DNA from 2 places in the Sporosarcina sp. OR05 genome. Region 1 is predicted to be linked to the other one. Evidence: riboswitches for the same ligand, from Rfam matches in the RefSeq annotation. Region 1 holds a riboswitch; the other holds the start of a gene.
The links. A riboswitch is a leader RNA that binds a small molecule or an ion and turns the genes downstream of it on or off. The one in region 1 is predicted to bind S-adenosylmethionine.
Positions count from the first base shown of each region.

Region 2: another riboswitch for S-adenosylmethionine. It lies ahead of metA (homoserine O-acetyltransferase MetA); the one in region 1 lies ahead of NRI27_RS08390 (methionine ABC transporter ATP-binding protein).

Region 1 is NZ_JANKJL010000003.1:266,302-277,196, reverse strand. Features, by position in the region: gene sufC (Fe-S cluster assembly ATPase SufC) at 1-188, opposite strand, end outside; gene NRI27_RS08405 (dicarboxylate/amino acid:cation symporter) at 452-1,633, opposite strand; gene NRI27_RS08400 (MetQ/NlpA family ABC transporter substrate-binding protein) at 1,792-2,625, opposite strand; gene NRI27_RS08395 (methionine ABC transporter permease) at 2,685-3,353, opposite strand; gene NRI27_RS08390 (methionine ABC transporter ATP-binding protein) at 3,346-4,371, opposite strand; SAM riboswitch class I at 4,472-4,576, opposite strand; gene NRI27_RS08385 (thioredoxin family protein) at 4,634-4,957, opposite strand; gene NRI27_RS08380 (toprim domain-containing protein) at 4,960-5,301, opposite strand; gene gcvH (glycine cleavage system protein GcvH) at 5,362-5,745, opposite strand; gene NRI27_RS08370 (arsenate reductase family protein) at 5,826-6,185, opposite strand; gene NRI27_RS08365 (acyl-CoA dehydrogenase family protein) at 6,649-8,436, opposite strand; gene NRI27_RS08360 (acetyl-CoA C-acetyltransferase) at 8,602-9,777, opposite strand; gene NRI27_RS08355 (3-hydroxyacyl-CoA dehydrogenase/enoyl-CoA hydratase family protein) at 9,806-10,895, opposite strand, start outside.
Region 2 is NZ_JANKJL010000001.1:307,760-318,654, reverse strand. Features, by position in the region: gene NRI27_RS01450 (HAD family hydrolase) at 37-705, shown strand; gene NRI27_RS01445 (DMT family transporter) at 708-1,022, opposite strand; gene NRI27_RS01440 (DMT family transporter) at 1,022-1,372, opposite strand; gene NRI27_RS01435 (TetR/AcrR family transcriptional regulator) at 1,478-2,053, opposite strand; gene NRI27_RS01430 (NAD(P)-dependent malic enzyme) at 2,297-3,493, shown strand; gene NRI27_RS01425 (YetF domain-containing protein) at 3,495-4,205, opposite strand; gene metA (homoserine O-acetyltransferase MetA) at 4,409-5,317, opposite strand; SAM riboswitch class I at 5,388-5,494, opposite strand; gene NRI27_RS01415 (YitT family protein) at 5,548-6,405, opposite strand; gene NRI27_RS01410 (AbrB/MazE/SpoVT family DNA-binding domain-containing protein) at 6,604-6,882, shown strand; gene NRI27_RS01405 (glycerophosphodiester phosphodiesterase) at 7,029-7,751, shown strand; gene NRI27_RS01400 (thioredoxin family protein) at 8,045-8,362, opposite strand; gene NRI27_RS01395 (M23 family metallopeptidase) at 8,546-9,520, shown strand; gene NRI27_RS01390 (prolyl oligopeptidase family serine peptidase) at 9,568-10,895, opposite strand, start outside.

The sequences.
Region 1 (10,895 bases):
GTGACTGAACCAGAAGTTACCTCATATTTTGGATGCCCCATAATTGCAGACGCAAGTGTCGATTTACCAGTACCGTTCGGACCCATAATTGCGTGGATCTCGTTTGTATTGATTGTCAAATTGACGCCTTTCAATATTTCTTTTCCTTCAATCTCAACGTGAAGGTCTTTAATTACCAAAGTTGCCATTCCAATACCTCCAATATGATCGTTATGAACGGTTAATTCCATTCTCTGTTTAGTATCATTCTAATTTTAGCTTATTACGGACGCCCTTGCAAATCATTAAGAATTATTATAATTTATTTAGCTCAAAGCTCGTCATTTCTCAATCTTCTTTATGAAAATAGGAGCCTACATTTTCATTTATTCACAGTTCATTGAGAATGAAAAACTGTGGATGCCTGATTTCTCAAGGGTATCCACAGTTCGTCGGATGTATTCGTTTGGGGTTATGCTTCTTTCTTCGTAAACCGATCGACGATAATCGACAATGCGCCGTCGCCGGTTACGTTTGTCGCTGTGCCGAAACTGTCTTGCGCCATATACAACGCAATCATCAAAGCCACCATTGACTCGTCAAAGCCAAGCATTGTTGCGAGGAGTCCAACTGCTGCCATAACCGCTCCACCTGGTACTCCCGGCGCTGCAATCATCGTCACGCCAAGCATGAAGATGAATGGCAAATAGCTTACGAATGATACCGGCATGTCATTCATTAACAATACACCAATGGAACAAGAGACTAATGTTATCGTACTACCGGATAAATGGATTGTTGCGAACAACGGAACCGTAAAGTCAGCTACTCGTTCGGATGCTCCTGCTTTTTTTGCTTGTCTTAGTGTAACAGGGATTGTCGCTGCTGAAGATTGTGTCCCAATTGCGGTCATGTAAGCAGGTGCCATTGTTTTCATTAACACAAATGGGTTTCGTTTTGAAACACTTCCTGCAATCGTATATTGGATCGTCAGCATGAGTAGATGCAAAATAATAATCATAACAAACACGATGGAGAAGACGGATAATACTTTTGCCACTTCCCCGCTGAACGTCATGTTCAAGAAAATCCCGAAAATATGAACCGGTAATAGCGGAATAATGATGTACGAAATTACTTTTTCAATGAGAGTATTCAATTCATCAAAGAACGAAAGCATCGTTTTGCTGCTAATGGATGCCATTCCAATTCCGAGGATGAATGCTAGCAATAATGCAGACATGACGCCCATTACTGGTGTCATCTCAATTTCAAAAAACGCTTCTGCTGCAGGTCTTCCAGCATTCTCTACTGAACCTGACCCTACGGCATGAATGAAGTTCGGTAAAAAAGTCGTTGCTGCAAAGAAAGCGATGATACCGGCTACGATTGTTGATGCGTATGCAAATACGGTAGCCATACCTAGTAGCTTTCCAGAACCTTTCCCGAGTTTGGCGATTCCCGGTGCAATAAAAGCGATGATAATTAACGGCACGACGAAATTCAAAAAGCCGCCAAAAATCATATTGAATGTCGCAAATAAGCTGACAAACCATTCGCTGAATCCTTCATGTATTTTTGGAAGTAACATCCCTAACCCTACTGCAAGTGCGATGGCGATAAGTATTCGCCAAATTAGTCCAATCTTTTTCATTCTCTATGTCCTCCCCAAATGCACATTTGTCTATTTGTTTGTACATTTACTTTAACATAGTAAAGAAGAAATAGGAACGCTACCTTAAATATTTGTAGTTATCAAAAAAGACTGCTTTTCTTACCGGCAATGGTAAGGCAAGCAGTCTAACGACAAACTTATTTTACTGGGACAACCGAGCCGCCCCACTCTTTTAAGATGTAGTCTTGGATTTCTTCAGATGTTAGTACTTCAACAAGTGCTTTAATTGCTTTACGATCTTCATCTCCAGCACGAACAGCAATGATGTTAACGTATGGAGAATCTGATTCTTCAAGTGCAATCGCATCTTCCAATGGATTTAAGCCTGCATCAAGTGCATAGTTGGAGTTAATTAACAACAAGTCACCTTCGTTTTGTTTGTACAACTCCGGCATAAGTGCTGCTTCGTATTCTGCTTCAAACTGTAAGTTTTTCGGATTATCAACGATGTCGTCAAGCTCAGCTTTTACTTTCTCAACACCGTCTGCTAGAGTAATTAAACCTTCTTTTTCCAACATAGAAAGTACACGACCGTGATCGGCTACAGAGTTACTAATGAGGACTGTCGCACCGTCAGGTAGTTCATCAAGTGCTTTGTATTTTTTAGAATAAACGCCGATTGGTTCGATATGAATTGCGCCAGCGTTTGCAAACTCATAGCCAAAGTCTGCAATTTGTCCTTCAAAGTATGGAATGTGCTGGAAGAAGTTTGCGTCTAGCGTGCCTGCATCCAAATCCTTATTCGGCAAAATGTAATCTTGGTATTCTTCAATTTCTAACTCAAAACCTTTTTCTTCAAGCAACGGCTTCGCTTGTTCTAAAATAAGTGCATGTGGCACGTTCGTCGCACCGACAACTAATTTCGTAGACTCTTCTTTTCCGCCACTTGCATTGTTCTTATCGCTTGTTCCGCAAGCTGCTAATGCAAGTACAAGTACTGCTAATAAAATCCCCGCCAAATACTTCTTCATAATTGACTCCCCATTTCTTAGTTGTTTTTTATAATGAACAGGTTTGACCTGACATTCACTTACCGTTTGTCCAACTTACGGACGATGGCATCACCAATGAATTGAAAGATGAAAACGATGACTAATATTAAAATCGTTGCAACGAGAATGACATCATTCTGACTTCGTTGGAATCCTTGGAAATACGCAAGATTCCCTAACCCGCCAGCACCAATAATTCCTGCCATCGCTGTATAGCCGACTAATGCAATGGCTGTAACGGTTATACCGGAGAACAATGCGGGTTTTGATTCGGGCAAAAGTACTTTGAAAATAATCGTACTCGTCTTTGCACCCATTGACCGTGCAGCTTCCAGTACACCTTTATCAATTTCTTGTAAACCGATGAGCACCATACGTGCGTAAAACGGTGCTGCGCCGATAATAAGTGCAGGCAGTGCGGCGTTCGGACCACGCATCGTGCCGACTAGGAAAATCGTTACCGGCACTAACAAGATGATTAAAATAATGAATGGAATTGAACGGAATATGTTGACGACCGCTCCGGTAATGGCATAAGTCAGTTTGTTCGCCCATAATTGGCCAGGACTTGAAAGGAAGAGCACAATACCGAGCGCGATACCGATCACGAACGTGAAGACGGTTGAAACAGCTGTCATATAGAGTGTTTCGATCGTCGCTTCCCACATCTTATCCCATTTAACATTTGGTAAAAGTGTTTCAATCATGGTCGATCACCTCCGTCTGTACGCCTTCGGAATGAAGGAAGTCAATCGCTTCGTTGACGATTGTTGCATCGCCAATCAATTGCAACAGCAATGTCCCATATGCTCCACCTTTTGTGTGCGAAATGTTCCCTTGCACGATGTTGACGTCGATTCCAAATGTACGAATTAAGTTTGCTAATACCGGTTGCTCTGTTCGTTCACCGACGAATACTAATTTTACGAGCGTTCCAGCTGCATGATCGGATTTTAAATGTTCTAACGCTTGTTCTGTGCCGGTCGGTTCTGTCACTTGAGAGACAAAACGCTTTGTAATTGGCGCTTTTGGTGATTGGAACACATCGAGGACGTTCCCGATTTCCACAACTCGCCCCGCTTCCATGACCGCTACACGGTGACAGATCTTACGGATGACATGCATTTCATGTGTGATTAAAACAATGGTCAAACCAAGTCGCTCGTTAATGCTCGTTAACAGATCGAGGATGGCATCCGTCGTTTCCGGATCAAGTGCTGAAGTGGCTTCATCACATAGCAATACTTGTGGATCATTTGCTAACGCCCGGGCAATGCCGACCCGTTGTTTTTGTCCGCCTGACAATTGGGATGGGTACGCATTTTCCCGGCCGTTCAAGCCAACTAAATCAATTAATTCTTGGACTCGACGATCTCTTTCATCCTTTTTGAGGCCTGCAATCTCCAATGGAAAAGCGATATTCTCTTTTACAGTCCGCGACCAAAGCAAATTGAAATGCTGGAACACCATACTAATTTTTTGTCTCGCTTCCCGTAACGCTTTTCCACTAATGGTTGCCATTTCATAACCCGCGACATTTACAGATCCCGAAGTAGGTTGTTCTAAACCATTCAATAATCGGATTAGTGTACTTTTCCCTGCACCGCTATACCCAATAATCCCGAAAATTTCACCAGCATGGATAGCTAGATTGACGTTATCAACAGCCGTTATACTAGTGTTTCCCGAACCAAATATCTTATTTACACTTTTCAACTCGATCATGTTCAATTCACCTCAATACAATCTTGTCCAAAAAGAATAGCCTTTCTGCAGACAAGCAGAAAGGCCAATACGTTATCGTTTATCTCAACGTTCGTCCATTCTCTCATCTCTCAAAGCATGCGCTTTGCGTGATTTGGCACCATTTCACTTTCGTGACGGTTGCCGGGCTTCATCGGGCACTTCCCTCCACCTCTCTTTATAAGAGCGACATATTCAATTTGCGTTAAATTTATTAGATATACTTATACCATAGAACTTTCAATCATGTCAAACCCATTTTTTCTAAAAGATGCGGAATAGATTGAAAAGCATAGATTTTTTCTCGTACATATCCTTCCTTCTGAATGAGCAGGCAAGGAACACTTTCGATTTCATAATCGACGGCGAGATCTTCGATATAATTCAAGTTTGCCTTTCCAATTGGCAACTCTGGTTTCATCACAGAAATGACTTCCATCATTTTTGACGCAACCGCGCAAGTGCCACACATCGGTGTATATAAATAAAACACGCTTAGCGGGAGATCTTTTTTGCTTTGTTCCCATTGTTCACGTGTCCATGTTTGGATCGTGTTCAGTTCTATCACCTTCAAAGTAAAAATTCAGGATGCACATGAAAACCTTCTGCAAGTAAAATTGCTGCAAGCGTGCGATAAGGGGTCGTCTCGACTTGCCTGTAGACGCGTTCCGTGTATAAATGGAGGGCTTCAGGAAATTCTCGTTTAAATAAAGTCCGAATGCTTTCTCCGGAGTCATCTGCATCGACAAAAATATAAATCTGGTCATCTTCATACGGTGCCAGCAACTCTTCAATGCGGTAAGGGCTCACTGTTCCATTCGTACAAATAATCTCGACTGGCTCTGCCAACACTTTTTTCAATCGCTTTCGGTCAGCACCGCCTTCTACGACAACGACTCTACGAAACTCCATTTCCCTGCCTCCTTAGGCCATTAGAAAAAGCGCCGGAAAGCTCCAGCGCTCTAGTTGTGCTTACTCACCGATTGTCATTTTGTCATAGTCTTCAGCAGACATTAATGCATCAAGTTCCGCTTTGTCAGATGCTTCAACGACGATCATCCAAGCGCCTTCATATGGAGATTCGTTCACCAATTCAGGGCTATCTTCCAATTCTTCGTTTACTTCAAGTACTTTTCCGCTGATTGGCGCATATAGCTCAGAAACGGTTTTAACAGATTCTACGCTACCAAATGGCTCGTCCGCTTTCACTTCGTCTCCAACTTGTGGAAGCTCAACAAATACGATATCGCCAAGTTCAGATTGTGCGAAATGTGTAATTCCGATGCGGTAATTACCGTTTTCGTCTTTTACCCACTCATGTTCTTCAGAATAACGCAAGTCTTTAGGTGTGCTCATCCCATAACCCTCCATACGTTTACAATTATTGATTTCCATTCAATTCTTACATATTTCATGCATAAAGACAAGAAACTTAATCATGCGTTCCATGCGGCTTCAAATTGCGCTTCATTAAAGCCGACCGTCACTGTCGTACCATCTGTTACAAGTGGTCGTTTAATGAGCATTCCATCCGATGCGAGTAACGCGATTTTCTCGTCATCTGACATGTTAGGGAGTTTGTCTTTCAAGTTCAATTCTCGGTATTTCATCCCACTGACATTGAAGAATTTTTTGATGTCTAATCCGGAATTGCTGATCATTTGTTGAAGCGTTTCTTTCGTTGGTGGATTTTCAGCAATGTTGATGGATTCGAAGTTCACATCATTGTTCGTTAGCCACTTTTCCGCTTTTTTACACGTTCCACATTTCGGATAGCCGTAATAAGTAATCGTCATCTGCAGCACCTCCACTTTTCTCTAGTATAACAGAGAAAACAGATATTTTTAAAATAGACCGTTCCTTTTCGCTCCAAAAGGCACGCTTTCCGCGGGGCACGGGTGAGCCAATCGAACAACGAAGAGTTCGATTTGCCGTATTTCTGCGTACTTTGCGGAAATTAAGGCATCCTTGCTCCCAACGCTACGCTATTGCTCGCAAAAGCCGTTCTACGTAACGGCTTTCCCTGTGGGGTCTCACCATTCGTGCTGAAATCCCGCAGGACATTGAATAGACTTCCTCGAATAAACACCGCACGAAGGAAATGCGCTAGCATTTTCGAGGAGTCGGCCTTTTTCCGCTCAAATCCACTACATAGTTTAAATATAGAAACGTTAAATACAGATAATTAAATAAAAAAAATGCATGTTGGCAATCTGCCCTTCATGCATTTTGGATGTTGTTCCCTATTCAATCTTTGAATCAAACAATATATTTTTCAGCGTCGATTAATTTCACTGACGCTTCACGTTTTTTCGCGATGATGTTGTATGGCGTTGAGCGAGTCAATTTCCGCAATGCCGATAGCATCATCCGTTGGTTGTCGCCTTCAACGGAAGCAAGCAATGTTTCTTTTGCATCTTTTTCAATTGCTTCGAATGCTTCTTGACAGAAAATCTCCGTGTAAAGGATTTTTTGTTGTTCTTTCGCTTCGCCATTTTTCGCGACTGCTTTTTCTGTTCGTAACAGCGCAGACTCCATTGCGAAAATGTTGTTGGCGATGTTCGCAATGTTGACAAGGACTTCCTGTTCCGCTTCAAGCTTCGTGCCGAAACGTTGTGCAGCCATACCCGCAGTCAACAAACCGATCTTCTTCGCGTTCTTCACAAGCACTTTTTCTTGTGCCAATGCTTCGTCGCCGATTTCTTCCGGCATCATCATTAACAACTCTTCTTGCAGGCCTTGTGCTTTTTCGAGTAAAGGCAACTCGCCTTTCATCGCTTTTTTCAAGAACGTGCCCGGTACGATCATCCGGTTAATTTCATTTGTTCCTTCAAAAATCCGGTTAATACGGGAGTCACGGTAAATGCGCTCCACTTCATACTCTTGCATGAAGCCGTATCCGCCGTGAAGTTGAACCGCCTCATCCGCGATATAATCGAGTACTTCGGAACCGACAACTTTGTTGATGGAGCATTCGATTGCATATTCCGCGATGGACGCTGCAACCGCTTTTCCATCTTTTTGTTGCTCAGGCGTCATCTCGCTATTGCGCTCTTCAAAATAACCGACCGTACGGTAAATTAAGCTTTCCGTCGCGTACAACTTGGAAGCCATCGTCGCCAGTTTCTCTTTTGTCAAATTGAAAGATGAGATTGGCGTCTTGAACTGTTGACGTTGATTCGCATAAGTAATCGCCAATTCGAGTGCCCGCTTCGACCCTCCAACTGTTCCAACACCAAGTTTGTACCGACCAATGTTCAAAATATTGAAAGCGATGATGTGGCCACGGCCAATTTCGCCTAAGAGGTTTTCAACTGGTACTTCTGCATCTTCAAGGATGAGCGTCCGTGTGGAGGAAGACTTGATGCCCATTTTCTTCTCTTCCGCACCGACAGAAACACCCGGGAAGTCCCTTTCGACGATGAATGCTGTAAACTTGTCGCCATCGACTTTCGCATAAACAACGAATACGTCCGCAAAACCAGCATTTGTAATCCATTGCTTTTCACCATTTAAAATGTAGTGCGTTCCTGCTTCATTCAATTTCGCTGTCGTTTTAGCGCCTAATGCATCAGATCCTGAGCCCGGTTCCGTTAACGCATACGCAGAAATTTTGTCCCCTGATACGGAGTTCGGCAAGTACTTTTTCTTTTGGTCTTCATTTCCAAAAAGAACAATCGGCAATGTACCAATCCCGACGTGTGCACCATGTGTAATCGAAAAGCCACCTGCGACGGACATCTTTTCTGCAATTAACGCAGATGAGATTTTATCGAGACCAAGGCCATCGTATTCTTCAGGAACGTCTGCCCCTAATAGACCAAGATCTCCAGCAGATTTCAATAATCGGACCGAATGCTCAAACTCGTGGTTCTCCAAGTTTTCTACTACTGGCAACACTTCGTTTTTCACATAGTCCTCTGTCGTTTTTGCAATCATTTTCTGCTCGTCAGAAAAATCTTCCGGCGTAAATACGCGTGAAGCATCCAGATCCTCAATGAGAAAAGCCCCACCACGAACGAATTCATTTGTTTTTGTTTCAGCCATTGTTTGTTCCTCCTTTATTTACCTAACTTATTATGGAAGTCTTTTATGGACCGCCTTATCCCGGAAGGAAGCCATGTGTTGTTGAACGATAGTTGCTTATTAAGCTTGATTGCACGGCTTCCATTTGTTTTTCATTCGCAATCTTGAAATCGTCTACACGCAGGTTTACAGCATTTCAAATACGCCTGCAGCACCCATTCCGCCACCGATACACATCGTGACGACGCCAAACTGTTTCCCTTGGCGCTTCAATTCGTTCAACAATCTTACTGTTAAGACGGAACCAGTCGCACCGAGTGGATGGCCAAGTGCGATTGCTCCACCGTTAACGTTCACTTTATCCATATCCAATCCTAAATGACGGATGACTTGTAGTGATTGAGAAGCGAACGCTTCGTTCAACTCCCACAAATCGATGTCTTCGATTGATAAGCCCGCAAGTTTCAATGCTTTAGGTACCGCTTCAATCGGCCCAATCCCCATCACTTCAGGAGGCACTCCGCCTACAGCAAAGGAACGGAATTTTGCAATTGGACGCAACCCATTTCCTTCAGCGACTTCCCGGTCCATTACGAGGACAGATGCCGCACCGTCGGAAGTTTGCGAAGCGTTTCCAGCTGTGACAGATCCTTTCACTGAGAACGCCGGTCGTAGTTTGGCCAACACTTCCATTGTCGTACCTGTACGGACGCCTTCATCCATGTCAAACAGGACGGTTTTTTCTTCGTATTTGCCTGTTTCATTTACAAATCGTTTTACAACTTCGACAGGAACGATTTCATCTACAAATTTCCCTGCTTTAATTGCTGCAGCCGCTTTTTCGTGGGAGCGTACCGCGAATGCATCTTGGTCTTCCCGGCTGACACCGTATTTCATTGCAACCTGCTCAGCTGTGTGCCCCATCCCCATATAGTATTGAGGCGCTGTTTCCGCAAGCGTAATATTCGGTCGGATCGTATTCCCCATCATCGGCACCATACTCATCGACTCGACACCACCAGCGATGATCGCTTCTGCATGGCCAAGCATGATCCGCTCCGCTCCATAGGCAATCGATTGAAGACCAGAAGAACAGAAACGATTGACGGTTATGGCAGGTGTCGTATCCGGCAGTCCTGCCAATGCGCCGATATTCCGCGCGACGTTCATGCCTTGTTCCGCTTCCGGCATCGCGCATCCTATGATCAAATCATCAATTGGTCCATCGTATCCATTAGCTCGTTTCAATGTTTCTTTAATTGCCAATGCACCTAAATCATCCGGACGGACAGTTGCAAGCGAGCCTTTGCCTGCTTTTCCGACCGGTGTCCGTGCACCGGCTACAATTACTGCTTCACGCATCCCTTTTCCTCCTTTGCTAATTGTTCCGTCAGTTGCGTAATGGCTTCCCTTTCAGGAGCATATGTTGCATACGTTGCTGTGACTTTGGTTCCGCCACAAGACTGAGGAACGCTTCCCGTTCAAGGTCCAACAAATATTGTTCATCGACGAGTGTCCCGAACGGCACTTTGCCACCAGACAGTACGAATGCCAATTTCTTCGCGATTTTCAAATCATGCTCGCTAATGAAGCCCGATAAATACATTCCTTCTGCACCAAGTAGCATTGTTGCGTACCCTGAATCCCCCGTTACCGGAACTTTTTCTTTCTTAGGTGGTAAATAGCCGCCTTCATATAGGGCCAACGCCGCTTGTTTTGCATCATAGAGCAAGTGATCGGGATTGACGCTTATGCCATCCGCAAAGTTCAAGAAGTTATTCTCTTTCGCTTCTTCAGCAGACGTCGATACTTTCGCCATCGCAATCGTTTCAAACACTTTGTTTGCGACGTATTGAATATCCACTTGGACGCCGTTCGGCAATCCTTTTAAGTGTTTTGTGTACAAGTTGACGTTTCCGCCCCCTCCAGGAATTAACCCGACACCTACTTCAACAAGCCCGATATACGTTTCCATTGATGCTTGGATATGTGCTGCTGGCAAGCACACTTCTGCCCCACCACCGAGCGCCATTTGGAACGGTGCAGCGACGACCGGTTTCCGGCTATATTTCAGTCTCATCATCGCGTTTTGGAAGGAACGGATTGTATAATCCAGTTCAAAAATATTATCGTCTTGCGCTTCCATTAAGATCATGCCTAAGTTCGCGCCGACGCAGAAGTTTTTGCCTTGATTGCCAATGACGAGCCCTTTGTAATTCTTTTCAACTTCATCGACAGCAAAGTTAATCATCTGAATGATGTCTAACCCAATTGCATTCGACTGAGAGTGGAACTCTAGTAACGCAATGCCATCCCCTAAGTCTACTAAACTTGCACCTGAATTCTTCTTGATGACGCCATTCTTTTTCTTAAAGCGCTTTAAGTCAATCGCCTTTTCATTTACTGGAACAGGCTGATAGCGATCTCCGTTATAGAAGAACAAGTCTCCCTCTTCTTCCTTATAGAATGTGTCGAATCCT
Region 2 (10,895 bases), on a different contig from region 1:
AGTAAAAGCTCCTGTGTGTGCATAAAGAAAAGGGGAATGTTCTTGAGAATTGCAATTTTCGACTTCGACGGCACTGTTTATGCGAATGAAACTTTTAAGGTATTAATGGAACACTTAAAACACCATCCCACCTATCATTCAAACTATCGGACTTTTTACAGACAAATCCTCCCTTTGTACATCGGTTACAAGACAAAAATTGTATCTGAGGCGACGATGAAAGAACGATCAATGCAGTTATATGTAAATGCACTTGGCTCGTTAAACCAAAACGAGCTACAACATTATTTCGCTGAATTAAAAGCCAGTATGCAAAATGATTTCAATCATGAAGTTGTTTCCCGTATCCACCAACACCATACGGAAGGGATTTTCACAATGCTCGTGTCAGGTGCATATACGCCTTTACTGCACGCTGTGACAGAAGGACTTCCTTTTGATGCAATCATCGGCACTGAAGTCCCTTACACGATAGACCAGCAATTAGACCGACAAAAGAGCATTTACCACATTCAAGGGAAACGCAAAAATGAAAAAATCATGGAAGCCCTTCAATCCAAGGACATCGATTGGACAAACAGCTATGCGTATGGAGACAGTTATTCTGATTTATCCGTACTTGAATTAGTCGGTTCACCAGTCGCAGTAAAACCGAAAAAAAGGCTTGCACAAATTGCAAACGAACGAGATTGGGAAATCATCTAAACTTATGACAATGCCTTTAATCCAACAACACCGATAACAATTAATAACACACTCATCACTCGACCGATACTTTTAGATTCTCCAAAGAAAATCATATTAATGAGTACGGCTCCTGCTGTTCCAATGCCAATCCATACAGCATAGGCCGTGCTCACTTGTAAGTAGTTGAATGACATGTAAAGAAACGCAAATGCTGCGCCAAATCCTCCTCCAAATAACAACACATTTTGAAAGCTTTTTTGCTCGTTATATTTATTTAAACCGACAACACCAGCAAATTCACACGCTGCCGCTAATAAAACAAAAAACCAACCCATTACTGAACAATCCCTTTCTTCGCTTTCTTATCTTCCAAGTCATCCGCAAGTTTCAACCCGACAACCCCGACAACTAAAATAAACATGAAAAATATTTTACCGGCACTTAAACTTTCTCCAAAGAAGAAAACATCCATTAGCGCCGTCCCGACAGTTCCAACGGCAGCAAAGATGGCATACACCGTACCCGTCGGTAAATTTTCACAAGCCTTCGCCAAATAATGAAAATCAACAAAAATAAAAAACACGATCGGTAGCCAATGCCACCATTCACTTGCTACGTTAAATCCAAAAATCCAGACCAATTCAAAGAAACTGGTCAATGCTACATAAAGCCATGATTTATTCATTTCGATTTCCTCCGTTACATTATGACTGACTGTCATTCATTTAATAACAAACGATAAAATTTCACCCTGCTGGAGAACGGAAGAAATCGCTCTCCAGCTGTGCGATTAGTCATGTATGGACAAAGCAAAACGTAAAAACTGCTTGACCTCTCTTTTTTGTACGGCAGCCTCGTCCTCTTTGTTTGCATCATACAAGTAAATCTGTTCCGCAGCTGATTCAACAAGACCTATCACTAATTTTGCAGTGCGTGCAGGATCAACAGAATCTCTAATGACTTGATCTTCTATCGCTTGTTCCAAACTCTCGCTGATCCATTCGTAAAACGGTGCATAGACCGTCTCCCATTTTTTTAAATGCTCGGTAGATGCGAGACCGGAATAGATGAGCGCTTGCATTTCGTGATACTCTTCACTCACTTCAAAAATTGCATCGACTAATTGATCGAGTCTGACTGGAAAAGGAGCTGATTTTGAGACTTTAGCCTGAACAATCTCCATTGTTTTCTCGACCATCACTTCTGCAATTGCAGGCATCAGCGACAACTTGGAAGGAAAGTATAAATAAAACGTTCCTTGGGCGATCCCTGCTCTCTTCACAATATCCGAAATTTTCGTCTTCTCGATCCCCTGTTCACTAAAGACCTCAATAGCTGCAGACACGATTCGCTCACGTTTGTCCATTTGTTCATCCTCCTTTACGAACGATATGAATGACTGTCATTCATTTTATCATATAAATAGTATGCATTTCCAGTGCTACTAATAAAATATTTTTTTCACATACTAAATATATATCGAATCATCGTGTAAGCGTTATCATTCACATAATCATTGGATTAAACAGATTTTCACCACTTGCATTTACTGTTTGATGCTGTTAATAATTTTAATTACCCATAAAACAAATAGAACGGAGCGAACTAGATGACGAAAGAATATCATTCCGCATTAGCGATGCATGGACTTCACAAAGGGAAAATGGAAGTTGTTTCAAAAGTCTCCCTAGACAATACGAAGGATTTGAGCTTAGCCTATTCCCCTGGCGTTGCTGAGCCTTGTTTGGAAATCGCAAAAGAACCAACAACTGTGTACGATTATACGATTAAAGGGAATCTCGTTGCAGTCATTACAGATGGAACAGCCGTATTAGGTCTCGGAGATATCGGACCAGAAGCTGCATTGCCTGTAATGGAAGGCAAAGCGCTTCTACTTAAACGTTTTGCCGATGTGGATGCGTTTCCGATTTGCCTCGCAACAAAAGATGTAGAAGAAATTATTCAAACCGTCAAACTGATGAGCCCAACATTCGGTGGCATCAATTTAGAAGACATTTCTGCACCCCGTTGTTTTGAAATTGAACAACGTTTACGTCAAGAATGTGAAATCCCTGTCTTTCATGATGATCAGCATGGAACCGCAATTGTCGTTGCAGCGGGACTGATTAATGCATTCAAACTGACAGGTAAAGACTTAAAAACTGCCAAAATCGTCGTGAACGGTGCAGGCGCAGCAGGAATTGCAATCGTCAAACACCTTTTGACAATCGGGTGCAAGGACATCATTTTATGTGATTCAAAAGGAACAATTTACGAAGGTCGGACAAACGGCATGAATCCGATAAAAAATGAGATGGCAGCACTGACAAACCCAACTGCTGTTAAAGGCAGTTTGGCGGATGCTCTTGCTGGTTCTGATGTCTTCATCGGTGTCTCTGTTGCAGACTTGCTAACAGAAAAAATGATTGCTTCCATGAATGAAGGGCCAGTCCTTTTCGCACTTGCGAATCCAAATCCTGAAATCATGCCAGCACGCGCTAAACAATATGGTGCACGGATTATTGCAACAGGCAGATCTGATTTCCCTAACCAAGTAAATAACGTTCTTGCATTTCCTGGAATTTTCCGTGGAGCGTTGGACGTACGTGCTACGGATATTAATGAGCAGATGAAAATGGCAGCGACCGTTGCAATTGCATCTTTAATTGACGAGAAAGACTTGCACGAAGACTATATTATTCCAGATCCTTTTGATGATCGTGTCGCAAGTGCCGTTGCACAAGCTGTTAGTGAAGCTGCAATTACTACTGGAGTTGCCACGTTACAAGTCACGCCGACTGCGTAATTTATTGACCGGTTCGCTCATCGACATGGAGTGTGCCATCGCCCAGTATTTCAGCATAAAAAACTTGTTCAACATTGCCAATACCCTTTTTCTTCAACTGGAGATACACCCATTCTTCCGTCAAATGAAGTTCGGTTAAGTTTTCTTTCATTAACTTCCCATCAGAAATAATCTCAGTCGGAAGATATTTTGGTTCAGGGCTAGGAGCATTCACATCTTTTCGTGTGGCTGGCTCCTGGCTCGCTTTTTTTAATACACTCAGTTCCCCATTCGTTTCAAGTATCGCATAGTTAACATCGGTCACAGTAAAAATGCCTTGTTCTCGAAGCATCATATTTAGGTCGTTTAATGTGAAACGGGCTTTCTTCATGCCTTGTTCACTTATTTTCCCCTTTAAAATAAGGATTGTTGGCTGATCATCTAACAACTTTCGTAAATTCTTTGATTTGATTGTTAAGAAGTTCACAAAAACCGTCAATAAAGCCCACCAAATTAAGGATATACTGCCATTATAAAAATGCGTTTCCGAATTAACGGATATCTCGGCAGCAATCGATCCAATCGTAATACCCGTCACATAATGGAAAAACGTCAATTGTGAGATTTGTTTCTTCCCCATAATCCTTGCAAGAATGAGCAAGATGATAAAAGCAGTTGTCGTCCGCAAAAGCATTTCCCAAAACTTCAATTCCAGTAACCCTTCTAATTCCATGTTCTCTTACCTCCTCTGTACACTAGTTTGCAGCAGAAAGAGGGACTTATTCAGAAGAGAAATACGTAATCGAATAGGAATGCAAGTTGTAGAGAAATTTGAAAGCTTTTAACTTAATTTGAATGCTGTTTTTATTGACTCGAAAAACGCATTGAAGCCAAAAAAGCCAGCATCAGCAACATGTGCCAATGCTAGCTTTACTTTTATTTCCATTCAAATGGTGTCTCTTGATACACATAATAGTTCAGCCAGTTGGAGAACAACAAATGCGTATGCGAGCGCCATGTATTCAACGGTTGCTTCGTTGGATCATCGTGCGGGAAATAATTTTCCGGAACATCGATTGCAATGCCTTTTGCAATATCACGCGCATACTCTTCACCAAGCGTACATGCATCATACTCCAAATGCCCTGTCACCATAATATGTTTGCCATCTTTCGAAAGTATGATGAAAGCTCCCGCTTCTTCAGATATAGCCAACAATTGAAGGCGATTGTCCTGCTCAATTTCTTCAATTGATACGGATGTGTAACGAGAATGAGGAGCGGTGAACAAATCGTTGAAGCCACGCGCAAGCTCTACCGTCGGATCCGTCAATGTATGTTCATATACACCCGACAACTTCTTGGGGAGTTCAAATTTATTAATGCCATAATGGTGATAAAGAGCTGCTTGAGCGCCCCAACATATGTGCAAAACGGATGTGACATTCGTGTTGGACCAATCCATGATTTGTTGCAGTTCATCCCAATACGTTACGTCTTCGAATGCAAGATGCTCAATTGGTGCACCCGTAATAATTAGACCGTCATAGCGGCGATTTTTCACATGCTCAAATGTTGTATAAAATGCATCTAAATGCGTTTTACTGACGTTTTTCGATTCATATGTAGCGGTGTTCAAAAAAGATACATTTACTTGTAAGGGTGTGTTTCCTAATAACCGCAATAGTTGCAGTTCAGTTTTCTCTTTTTCAGGCATTAAATTGAGAATGATGATGTTTAATGGACGGATATCTTGAGAAGTAGCTCTCCCTTCATCCATCACAAATATTTTTTCTTCTTTCAACATTTCTCTTGCTGGCAATTGTTCAGGTATATTAATCGGCATGTAAATTCCTCCTATTCATGTGAAAAATCCTCATTCCTAAGATAGGAACGAGGATTTTTAACGGTCTCCGCTCTTATCTCTCAAGATTAACATCTTGTTGGAGGTAGCACCTTTTTGCAAAAGCAGAGGTTGCTGAAGCTTCATCGGGCCAAATCCCTCAGCTTCTCTTGATAAGAATTATTCTTTTGTTGTCCATTATATCATTTTATACAGAATTGTATACTTATTTCTTACAGTCTTACTTTCGCTCTCGAAAAGCCTGTCCCCAAAATTTCAGAAGCATTCAGGAATATGACAAAAGCGCTCGGTTCAGCAGTTTGTAACAACTTTTTCAAATAAACGGCTTCTGATTGTTCCACTACACAGAAAATCATCGTCTTGTCATTGTTTGAAAACCCACCTGTTGATTTTACTTTCGTCAAACCACGGTCGATCTCATTTTGAATGACCGCTTGGATTTTATCTTCATGTTCGGTAATAATGAGCACTAACTTCGTCGGGGAAGTTTGCAATTGCACGAAGTCAATCACCTTGCTTGTAACATAAATGGCCATGAGTGCGTATAAAGCGAGTTCAAAATTAAATACAAATGCTGAAGTGACAACGACAATTCCATCGACAATCAATTGTGAGAAACCGCTTGAAATGCCTGTATACTTTTTCAACAATTGTGCAATTAAAGCGGTGCCGCCAGTCGAGCCATTCCCACGGTACACAATTCCTAACCCAATACCAAGCATGATGCCACCATAAATAGAACTGAGTAGAGGGTTGTCAACGGACAAGTTAATATCATGCGTTAAAAAGATGACAAACGGGACAAAAAACGTACCAACAATCGTTTTCACACTAAATTCTTTTCCTGCAAGCACAAGTCCAAGTACAATTAGTGGGATATTAATGATCCATTGGACGACAGCCGGATTATAGTTGAATAGCTCGTACAATATCGTACTTACCCCAGAAATCCCACCCGCTGCAATACGAGATGGCAACAAAAATATATTAAATGCAAGGCCGACAAAAGTCGCCCCAATAATAATTTGAACATAATCAAAAAACACCGATTTCTTCAATAAAACAGACATACAATCGTTCTCCTTTCTTTACAACGTTTCCTATTTTAACAGAAATCGATGTATAGAATAGTTTTAAAGTTTCCAGATGTGGAATAGTAGAAGTAAGTAAAGATAAGAAAGTATATTCATATTTTTGTATTTTTTCTATTTTACTGGTATACTCATCCATACTGGTATAATAACTATCACGAAGTCAGGGAGGATATTATGCGTAGTTTAGGTATCGTACGGAAAGTTGATCATCTTGGAAGAATTGTGATTCCAAAAGAACTTAGAAGCACCTTACAATTGGAGAAAGGTGCACCGATGGAAATTTTTGTAGACGACGATATGATTATTCTACGAAAATATGTTGTCGATGAGGCGTGTATTGTAACTGGTGATATCACTTCTGAGAATAAACGTTTGTCTAATGGCATGTTCATCAGTCCAAGAGGTGCGGAACTTCTCAAGAAGGAAATTGAAAACAACAATAATTGGAACTGATTCAACACAGACTACATGCATACTAAGCGGGCTGCGGACTAACCGCCGCCCTTTCTCAATTGCATAAACGAACAACCATTTAGATGCTTTGAAATCTTTATCTATATTACACTTGCTACTCGACTGTAGCGTCGGAGGAAAATACAATGGACATTTTTGCCCACAGAGGAGCTTCCGGGACATTTCCCGAAAATACAATCCCCGCATTTAAAGAAGCAGCTTCCCTACCAATTCATGGAGTGGAATTTGACGTTCATATGACAGCAGATCATGAATTGGTTGTCATCCATGATGAAAAGATTAATCGAACATCAAATGGTAAGGGCTATGTAAAAGACCTCACTTTAGAAGAATTGCGCACATTCGATTTCGGAAGCTGGTTCGCTCCCGAATTTAAAGGAACGACCATTCCTACATTACGAGAAGTGCTTGAAGTCTTTCAATCGACAGAACACGTGATAAATATTGAATTGAAGTCGGACATCTTTCCCTATGATGGAATGGTTCAACAAGTAATTGAACTAATTGAAGAATATCAGTTGACAGCTCGCGTCATCCTTTCGTCGTTTGACCATGGTGCTATTCAATTAAGCAAACAACTTGCACCAGCTATTAGAACCGCAACGTTGTTCATGGAAGTACTCGTGAACCCTGTCAACTATATACGAAGCGTCCCAGCAGATGACTTACATATCCTTTTTCCAGCTGCTGTTCGTCCTTCCATGCGAGAAGTTTTCGAAAGTGGAATTCCAGTAAGGACGTTTACAGTGAATGATGAACAGTATGCAAAGTACATGCAACAAGTAGGTGTGCAAGCAATTTTCACAGATTATCCTGAAAAAATGTATACATTATTTGCGGAGCAATAATCTGAACGAAATGAACCGCAACAAGTCCCGTTATCGGTTGGCTTGTTGCGGTTTATTCATTCGAGCGGGAGTTAAGACTTGGCTTCGGGCTTGGGGTTGTCTTTATTGTATACTGGAGGGTCGCTTTGGGAACAGGAGATGATACGTGAGTCTGGCAATTGAGTATGTAGGTGCTGAAAACGATCTGATGCAAGTAGACATTTTCTACTTACGCGATTCTTACAATAAAGAAAAGATGGAAATGAATAGCCATATTTCCACCTTTTCATTAGTTAACACATCAAAAATTGGCGTTAGTTTCCTAATTCGTTTAAAAAGGCTTCAATTTCTTCTCTCGATTTGCGGTCTTTGCTGACAAAACGACCTGCCTCTTCTCCACTATGGAAAGCAACGAAGCTTGGTATGCCAAAAATGTCGAGTTGCTGGCAAATATCTATGAATTCATCGCGATCGACATAGATGAATTGGTATTCAGGATAATCTGCTTCAATTCCAGGGAGAAGCGGTTCGATGATTCGGCAATCAGGGCACCAATCTGCTGAAAACATGAAAACTGTGCGTTCCTCATTTTTTAATTGTTCAAACTGCTCAACTGACGTTAATTTTTCCATCCTATCCATCTCCTTCTGTAGGTCCATTCTCTTGTTGAGTATAGCACAACTACACGATCTACCGTAACACTTCCTTTGAGAAGAACATTCACATTTCTCCACCATCTAACAATCCAAATTCCTCATGAAAAACGTCACTTCGGGAAAGCTATAAAGTGAATAAAGGAGGAATCCCATTTGCGTATTCACTTAATGAGCATTCCGTTTTGCTTTTTGTTACTCACTGCATTTCCTTTTGTGAAAACGATGGCTGCAAACATACAAACCGAGGAAGCAACAATTGAAGAACGGATGAAGTATTATTATCAGTTTTCAAGCGAGCTTGTCCCTTGGTATTATTTAGCCGCGATTGATCAATATGAACGAAATATCCAACAAGTGCGTCCGGACCTAGAAAAAATGCAAGGTCCGATTTCCATTCAATATCCTACTCCGTACTGGGTTGGCATGTTAAATCCTGAAGCTTCAGATACTGTTCTGGATTCCATTGCTTTCTTCGGTGGAAACGGAGATGATGGAGATGAAGACGGCCTTGCCGATTTGCAAAACCCAGCTGATATTCTTGTGACGATGGCTAATCATCTCGCTTTGTATGGTCCACGTGAAGAGGATTACAAAGCAGCGTTATGGCATTATTACAAAAAAGAAGCAACTGTTAACCAAGTACTGACGATTGCCAAGTTGTACAAGCATTTTGGAACAGTCGAACTGGATGAACACACCTTTCCTATCCCAAAAGCTCATCATTACAGTTATCGAAGTACATGGGGGTCAAGCCGCGGTTGGGGTGGAAGGCGAATTCATGAAGGTACAGACATTTTTGCAAGTTATGGTGTCCCTGTCGTGGCAACATCATACGGTGTCATCGAAGTGATGGGATGGAACCAGTTCGGAGGTTGGCGCATTGGCATCCGTGATAACCATAACACATACCATTACTTTGCCCATTTAGCGTATTTTGATAAGGGCATTCAAGAAGGCGATATCGTCGAGCCTGGCACATTGCTCGGATTTGTTGGTAGTTCGGGTTACGGCAAAGAAGGTACTTCAGGCAAGTTCCCCCCGCACCTTCACTATGGTGTATACAAATATAACGGAAAGACAGAATGGGCTTTTGATCCATTCCCAGCGTTACGAAATTGGGAACGACAAAAATAAAAATCAGGGCCCGTCAGTACAAATGACAAATGGGCGCCTGATTTTATTTATTTCAAGACCAATTTTAAAAATGAATAAATATCGGTTTGTTCTTCAATAATTTTTGCTGTTGGTTTACCTAATCCATGTCCTGCATTTTTTTCTACGCGTAATAAAATTGGATTAGGACCGGATTGAGCTGCTTGTAACGTAGCAGCAAATTTCTTCGCATGAAGAGGTACGACCCGATCATCCGTATCCGCCGTAGTAATTAAGGTGGCTGGATATTCAACTCCAGAATGCACATTATGAAGTGGAGAATACTTGATCATAAAAGTAAAGTCGTCAGCACTCTCTTCCGCATTGCCGTAGTCTGTCACCCAATAGCGACCGACTGTGAACTTATGGTACCTTAGCATATCAATAACCGGAACTTGACAAACTGCTGCGCCAAATAGGTCTGGCCGTTGCGTAATACATGCTCCGACGAGTAACCCACCGTTACTACCGCCCATGATCGCCAACTTTTCCGACTTTGTATAGCCTTTTTCAATTAGCCACTCGCCTGCTGCGATAAAATCGTCAAAGACATTTTGTTTGTGTTCTAATGTTCCTGCCTTGTACCACTCTTCCCCGAATTCTCCACCACCACGTAAGTTCGCAACAGCATACACACCGCCTTCTTCCAGCAAAACTTGCACTGCTGGTGAAAAACCCGGCGTGAGACTTACATTAAAACCTCCATATCCATACAACAGCACCTGATGATTCCCATCTAACGCAATTCCACTGCGATGTGTGATGAACATCGGAATTTGGGTGCCATCTTTTGACGGATAAAAAACTTGTGTTGTTACAAAATCATTCATTTTTTCATCATGTGAACGACGAAAGATCTCTCTAGATGTAGCAGCTGAAAAATCATATTCAACAATTGTGCCAGAGGATAAGTAAGACGTATAACCAATGAACATGCTCGTATCTTTCTTCTCACCTGTCATTCCTGTTAACGATATGAAATCCGGAAGAGGGACATCATTTACAAACTTTCCATGCATGTCATAAATCTTCACTTTGTAATGTGCATTATGTAACGTACATGCAACGATTTGGTGGTTGACGATTTTCGCAAATGACAATACATCCTCTTGCTCAGGTATAATTTCCGTCCAATTTTCCTTACTTGGACTTTCCACGTTAACAGCAATTACACGCTCTTTCGGTGCATCCGAATTGGTCACAAAGTAAAATAACTTGCCTTCATTTCCAATGAATGTATAGCGAGCATCACCCTCTGCGAATAGTTTCACAAATCCAGAATCATTGGCAACGTCTTTCATATAAATCCGGCTTTTATTTTCTGTCCCTTTCCACACATTCAACAACAAATAGTTGT